DNA from 3 places in the Amycolatopsis granulosa genome. Region 1 is predicted to be linked to each of the others. Evidence: riboswitches for the same ligand, from Rfam matches in the RefSeq annotation. Region 1 holds a riboswitch; each other region holds the start of a gene.

Region 1 (2,257 bases):
GATTCCGGGGTGGCGTCGGCGTTCGTCACGACCTCGCAGCAGGTGGGTGCCTCGCTGGGCACCGCGTCGCTGAACACGATCGCGGCGAGCGCGACCGCCTCCGCCGCCGGCCTCGGACTGCCCGCCGCGACGGTGCACGGCTTCGCGGTCGCGAACGGTTGGGCCGCCGGGATCGTCGCGGTGGGTTCGATCGCGGCCGGCGCCCTCGTCCGCGGACGGTGAGTCCGGCGGAAGGGGCGTCCCGTTCACGGGACGCCCCCGGTACCGCCAGCCGGTCAGGCCGCGACGATGCTCTTCGGGCCCTCCTTCGGGTGCACCACGTGGGCGCCGCGGTCGGCGATCCACGCCAGTGCCGCGTCGGCCTGGCTGCCGTTGACGCCGACGCGGAACCGGGCCACCGGGGTGTCGCCGACGCGGGTCAGCCCGCCGCCGATGGTGGCCAGCTCGACGTCGAACCGGGCAGCGGCCTCCGGCAGCAGCGCACCGACGGCCGCGAACCCGATCAGCACCACGTCGACCGACCGGTCGTACCGCGACGACTGGGTCCGCGGGGTGTCGATCGCGGGCAGCAGGGTCTGCGCGACCTTGCTGCCCGGGGTGGACAGCAGTTCGAGCACGGTGCCCTGCTCGACGAGCCGTCCGTCCTCCAGCACGGCCACGCCGTCGCAGACCCGCCGCACCGCGGCGCCGTCCTGGGTGGCGAGCAGCACGGTGACGCCCAGCTCCGCACGGGCGCGATCGAGGACGGCCAGCACGGAACCGGCCTCCTCGGCGCCGACACCCGCGGTCGGGTCGTCAGCCAGCAGCACGGCCGGACCGGCGGCGAGCGACCGCGCGAGCGCGACCCGGCGGCGCTGGCCGGGGGTCAGCTCGACCGGGCGCTGCGCCGCGCGCTGCGTGAGGCCGGCCAGGTCGAGCAGACGGCCGACGCGGCTCCGGCGCTGCGGGCCCTCCAGGCCCAGCTGCTCCAGCGGGGCCGCGACGTTGCCGGCGACCGTGCGGTCGGCGTGCAGCACGGGCTGCGCGTCCAGCACCGCCACCTGGCGGCGCACCTCGCGCAGCTTCCGCCCGTCCAGGCCGGTGGTGTTCAGCCCGTCCAGGCGGACGGTCCCGCGGTCGGGTCTCTCCTGCAGGGCGATGCACCGGGTCAGGGTGGACTTGCCGGAGCCGGCGGGACCGACGACGCCGAACAGGGCGCCGGCGGGCACCTCGACGCTCACGTCCCGCAGGGCGTGAACGGGCTTGGCGGCACCGGGGAAGGACTTGGTCAGGTTTTCGACAGTGATCACGAAGGGCTCCAGCACAACGGGCGCGAACGCGCCGACCGCACACCAAGGCGACCGTCTACAGAGGACGGTCAAGCGAAGTCAGGAAACGGTGAGGAAAAGAGAAGCGGTCAGCGACGACACGCACAGACCGTGCGACGACATTCGTCGACGACGCGGCGCCTCGTGAGCAGCATGCGATACACAAGAATCCTCCATCGGTCCTGGCGTTAGCACCTGCCCCCCGGTTGGGGTGGTTGCTGCGGCTTCGGCGAGCCAGGTCTCTCAGCCGCTCGGGATGGATACCTCAAAGAGTACAGCGGACCTCGTATCTTCTTGGCAAGTCCCAGGTCCGGATCAGGGTGCGAGATCACACCAACGGTGGTAAGGACTTGCTCTCGACGATCTTCGCGAAGTCCCGCACCCCGAGCTGCTCACCGCGGGTGCGTGGGTCGACACCCGCCGCGCGCAGGATCGCCTCGGCCCGCTCGGCGGACCCCGCCCAGGACGACAACGCGGCCCGCAGGGTCTTGCGGCGCTGGGCGAAGGCGGCGTCGACGACCGCGAACACCTCGTCCCGGTCCGCGCCCGACGCCGGTTCCGCCGACCGCTCGAACGCGACGAGCGCGGAATCGACGTTGGGCACCGGCCAGAACACCGCGCGCGGCACCGGCGCGACCTTGCGGGCCGGGCCGTACCAGGCGAGCTTCACACTCGGCACGCCGTAGATGCGGCTGCCCGGTCCCGCGGCCATCCGGTCGGCGACCTCGGTCTGGACCATCACCAGGCCGTGCGCCAGCGACGGCAGCTCGGCCAGCAGGTGCAGGACCACCGGGACGGCGACGTTGTACGGCAGGTTGGCGACCAGGTGCGTCGGCTGGTCCGCGAGGTCGGTGGCCCTCAGCTTCAGGGCGTCCTGGGTGCGGACGGTGAACCTCTCCGCGGCCCCCGAGGCGCGCTCCGCGACGGTCGCGGGCAGGCGCCGCGCGAGG
Region 2 (2,257 bases), 3.0 Mb from region 1:
GGCGGCGGTGTTCTCCGTGCTGCGCGGTGTCGGCGTGCCCAGACGCCTCGCCGGCGCACTGGAACTGGAGTCCGGCATCAACGACGCGCCCGCGTACATGGCGGTGGTCGTGCTGGCCGAGGGCACCCGCTTCGACTGGTCGCTGCCGCTGCTGGTGGTGTACGAGCTCGCCGCGGGTGTCGTGCTCGGGCTGCTGCTCGGGTTCGCCGGGGGATGGGCGCTGCGCCGGGCCGCGCTGCCGGCCACCGGCCTGTATCCACTTGCGACGGTCGCGGTGTGCGTGGTGGCCTACTCGTCCGGTCAGCTGCTGCACGCCTCCGGTCTGCTCGCCACCTACGTCACCGCGGTCGTGCTGGGCAACTCGCGGCTGCCGCATCGCTCGGACACCCTGTCCTTCGCCGAGGGGCTCGGCTGGCTCGCCCAGATCGGGTTGTTCGTGCTGCTGGGCCTGTTCGCCTCACCGGAACGGCTGCTGGAGTCGATCGTGCCCGGCCTGATCGCCGCCGGCGTCGTCCTGGTGGTCGCCCGCCCGGTGTCGGTGCTCATCGCGCAGCTGCCGTTCCAGGTGCCGTTGCGCGAACAGGTCTTCGTGGCCTGGGCCGGGCTGCGCGGGGCCGTGCCGATCGTGCTGGCGATGATCCCGCTCGCCCGGCAGGTGCCCGGCGCGCAACGGCTCGTCGACGCGGTGTTCGTGCTGGTCATCGTGCTCACCCTGGTGCAGGGCCTCTCGCTCGGCCCGCTCGCGCGGCTGCTCCGGCTGTCCGCCGCGGCCGAGCCGAAGGAGATCGAGGTCGACGCGGCGCCGCTGGACGAGCTGCAGGCCGAACTGCTCCAGGTCAAGATCGCGCCCGGCTCCCGGCTGCACGGGGTGTACCTGTCGGAGCTGCGGCTGCCGGCCGGGGCCTCGCTGAGCCTGATCGTCCGCGACGGCCGCAGCTTCCCGCCCGGGCGCACCGACCGGCTGCAGCGCGGCGACCAGATCCTGATCGTGAGCACCGAATCCGCGCGGGAGGCGGCCGAGCGCCGGATCCGCGCGGTGGACCGGGCCGGGCCGCTGGCCCGCTGGATGGGCGAGTCCGGGAAGTGAGACCCGCTGGCGCGGTGCGGACCGGATCCGCTACGGTGTCGCGGTAGGTCATGAGTGCCAGCGCCAAGCCCCGGCTCGCTGGCCGGCAACCCTCCTTCCGCGGTGGGGTGCCCCGGGTGAGGACCTGGCTCGTCGCGCAGTGCGGCGGGCAAGCGCGGACCCCCTGCGGGTCCCCGGACCCGAGGAGCCTCGATGACTCTCGCTCTCGATCGCGTCACCACCCCGGCCGTCACCGCTGCCGCCGCCGTCCCCCTGGTCACCGGTGGTCAGCTCGGCTACGCCAACCTCGACCACGCCGCCAGCGCTCCCTGCCTGGAGCCGGTGCGGCGCGCGGTGGACGAGTTCCTGCCCCACTACGCCAGCGTGCACCGCGGCGCCGGGTTCGCCTCGCAGGTGTCCACAAAGGTCTACGAGCGCACCCGCGAGGTGCTGCGCCGGTTCACCGGTGCCCGCACCGGCGACGCGGTCGTGTTCACCCGCAACACCACCGATGCGCTGAACCTGCTGGCCCGCAGCCTGCCGCGGCACACGTCGGTGGTGGTGTTCGACACCGAGCACCACGCGGCGCTGCTGCCGTGGCGCGGGCCCCACGTGCGGCGGATCGCGCTGCCGAACACCCGGCTCGCCGCCGTGTCCGCAGTGGACAGTGCACTCGCGGCGTGCCCGGAGGGGCCGCGGCTGGTGGTCGTGACCGGCGCGTCGAACGTGACCGGCGAACTGCTGCCGGTGGCCGAGATCGCGGCGGTGGCCCGCCGCCACGGCGCGCGCATCGCGCTGGACGGCGCCCAGCTCGCCCCGCACCGGCCGATCTCGCTGCGGGAACTCGACGTGGACTACGTCGCGCTCTCCGGTCACAAGCTGTACGCGCCCTACGGTGCCGGTGCGCTCGTCGGCCGCGCGGACTGGCTGCGCGCCGCGGATCCGTACCTGGCCGGCGGTGGGGCGACGAAAGCGGTGCGCCGCGACGGCGACCGCCTCGGCGTCGCCTGGCAGACCGGTACCGAGCGGCACGAGGCCGGCTCGCCCAACACCGTCGGGGTGTACGCGCTGGGCGTGGCGTGCGAGCAGCTGGCGGCCTCCTGGGACGCGGTGACCGCGCACGAGCAGCAGCTGCTGGAGCGGCTCACCCGCGGCCTCGCGGCCGTGCCCGGGCTGGCGGAGCTGCGCCTG
Region 3 (2,257 bases), 2.5 Mb from region 1:
GATCCCGGCAAGGCCCGCCCCTGCTACCTGCCCCAGCACACGACACCAGCGGCTCCCGCACGCCCGGCCACAGTGCCCGGCGCAAGCGCCGCCCTCGATGCGCACCGCAGCACCCCCAGCGCACGTCGCGAGCAACCTGCCCCGCAGGCCGGTCATGGGGTTGATTCCCCAGCGCCCGGCGCCACTGATCGTCTGATCAGCGCTTGTCGCGGGCCGAGGCGAGTTCCAGGACGGCCCGTTCGAGGGCGTACGAGGGGTCCGCGGCCTGGCCCTTGACCTCGGCGTTCACTCGCGCCACCACGGCCATCGCCTCAGCGAGGCCGGCCTGCGTCCAGCCGCGGGACTGCCCCTGGGCCTTGCGGATCTTCCACGGCGGCATGCCCAGCTCGCCGGCCATCTGGTTCGGGTTGCCGCGGCCTGCCGCGGACACTCGCGCGATGGTGCGCACCGCGTCGGCGAGGGCGTCGGCGATCAGGACGTGCGCGACGCCGATCTGCAGCGCCCACCGCATCGCCTCCAGGGCCGCGCCACGCTCCCCCGCGACGGCCTTCTCGGCAACGGCGAAGCCGGTCACGTCCGCCCGGCCCCGGTGGTACCGGCGCACCGCTTCCTCGTCGACCCGGCCCCCGGAGTCCGCCACCAGCTGCGACGCGGCCGCGGCCAGCTCGCGCAGGTCCGACCCCACGGCATCGATCAGGGCCGCGACACCCGCGGGGTCGATCTTGCCCCCGGCCTGCCGGACCTCGTTGCGGACGAACGACTCCCGGTCCGCCGGCCGGGTGATTTTCGGGCACTCGGTGACCTCGGCTCCCGCCTTGCGCAGGGCCGCCGGCAGGGCCTTGGCGGCCTTGCTGCGGCCGCCGCCGGTGTGGACGACGACGAGGACGACCCCGTCGGCCGGCATTTTCGCGTACGCGAGCACCGCGTCGGCCAGTTCCTGACCGATGTCCTGCGCACCGTCGAGCACGATCACCCGGCCTTCGCTGAACAGCGACGGGCTGACCAGCTCGGCCAGGGCGGGTGGCGTCACGTCGGGCGCGCGGACCTTCGTCAGCTCGGCCGTCGGGTCGTCCCGGCGGGCCTGCTCCAGCACGTTCCGGACGGCTCGCTCGACGAGCAGCTCCTCCTCGCCGAGGACGAGCTGCAGGGGGGCGGACGTGGTTGCCGACGCGGTCACGTCCCGAATCCTGCCACGAGCCACCGACAGCTCCGGAGCGTGATGAAACCCGCAGGGGCATGGCGTGGCCGGAGCGGCGTGCCGTATGTTGTGATCCAGGCATCGCCCGAGGGCGACAGCCACCACAACCGAATACCGCTCATCCAGAGGGGCAGAGGGAACGGCCCGACGAAGCCCCGGCAACCGGCGTCAGCCTGTCATCTCGATTCCGCGAGGTAGCTGGCGATCACGGTGCCAATTCCGGCCCGCGTCAGCGGGACAGATGAGGAAAGGAACCTCGCGATGACCGCAGCCCTCGATTCGACCACCACCCGCCGCACCGTCGACCTCGGCCCGGCCGTGGAACTGGTCTCCAAGGAAGAGGGCCACCGCCAGCCGCTCGCCCCGGAGTTCGTCTCCGCCGAGGACTTCTCGCCGCTCGAGGTTGCCTACGACTTCGGCCGTGTGCGCCGCGAGGACATCCAGGCCGGCCCGCGCAACATCTGGCGCTACAAGAAGCTGCTCCCGGTGCCCTCGAACGTCGAGGAGATCCCGAACACCGAGCCGGGCTGTACCAGGCTGGTGAAGGCCGACCGGCTCGCGAAGGCTCTCGGCGTGAAGAGCCTCTGGGTCAAGGACGACACCGGCAACCCCACCCACTCGTTCAAGGACCGGGTCGTCGCCGTCGCCCTCGCCGCCGCCCGCGAGTTCGGGTTCGACACCCTGGCCTGCCCGTCCACCGGCAACCTGGCCAACGCTGTCGCCGCGGCCGCGGCCCGCGCCGGATGGCAGTCCGTCGTGCTGATCCCGTCCTCGCTCGAGCGCGCGAAGGTCCTGACCACCGCGGTTTACGACGGCAACCTCGTCGCGGTCGACGGCAACTACGACGACGTCAACCGCCTGGCCACCGAGCTCGCTGCCGAGCACGAGAACTGGGCGTTCGTGAACGTCAACGTGCGCCCCTACTACTCCGAGGGCTCGAAGACGCTGGCCTACGAGGTCGCCGAGCAGCTCGGCTGGCGGATCCCGCAGCAGATCGTCGTGCCGATCGCCTCGGGCTCGCAGCTGACCAAGGTGGACAAGGGTTTCCGCGAGTTCGCC

What was found. A riboswitch is a leader RNA that binds a small molecule or an ion and turns the genes downstream of it on or off. The one in region 1 is predicted to bind S-adenosylmethionine.
Region 2: another riboswitch for S-adenosylmethionine. It lies ahead of FHX45_RS05570 (aminotransferase class V-fold PLP-dependent enzyme); the one in region 1 lies ahead of FHX45_RS20285 (methionine ABC transporter ATP-binding protein).
Region 3: another riboswitch for S-adenosylmethionine. It lies ahead of thrC (threonine synthase); the one in region 1 lies ahead of FHX45_RS20285 (methionine ABC transporter ATP-binding protein).

Annotation. Positions count from the first base shown of each region.
Region 1 covers NZ_JAANOV010000001.1:4,123,359-4,125,615, reverse strand. Annotated here, with positions in the region: gene FHX45_RS20290 (MFS transporter) at 1-222, shown strand, start outside; gene FHX45_RS20285 (methionine ABC transporter ATP-binding protein) at 276-1,289, opposite strand; SAM riboswitch class I at 1,478-1,570, opposite strand; gene rsmA (16S rRNA (adenine(1518)-N(6)/adenine(1519)-N(6))-dimethyltransferase RsmA) at 1,636-2,257, opposite strand, start outside.
Region 2 covers NZ_JAANOV010000001.1:1,144,775-1,147,031, reverse strand. Annotated here, with positions in the region: gene FHX45_RS05575 (potassium/proton antiporter) at 1-1,087, shown strand, start outside; SAM riboswitch class IV at 1,134-1,248, shown strand; gene FHX45_RS05570 (aminotransferase class V-fold PLP-dependent enzyme) at 1,280-2,257, shown strand, end outside.
Region 3 covers NZ_JAANOV010000001.1:1,662,460-1,664,716, forward strand. Annotated here, with positions in the region: gene holA (DNA polymerase III subunit delta) at 197-1,177, opposite strand; SAM riboswitch class I at 1,314-1,446, shown strand; gene thrC (threonine synthase) at 1,460-2,257, shown strand, end outside.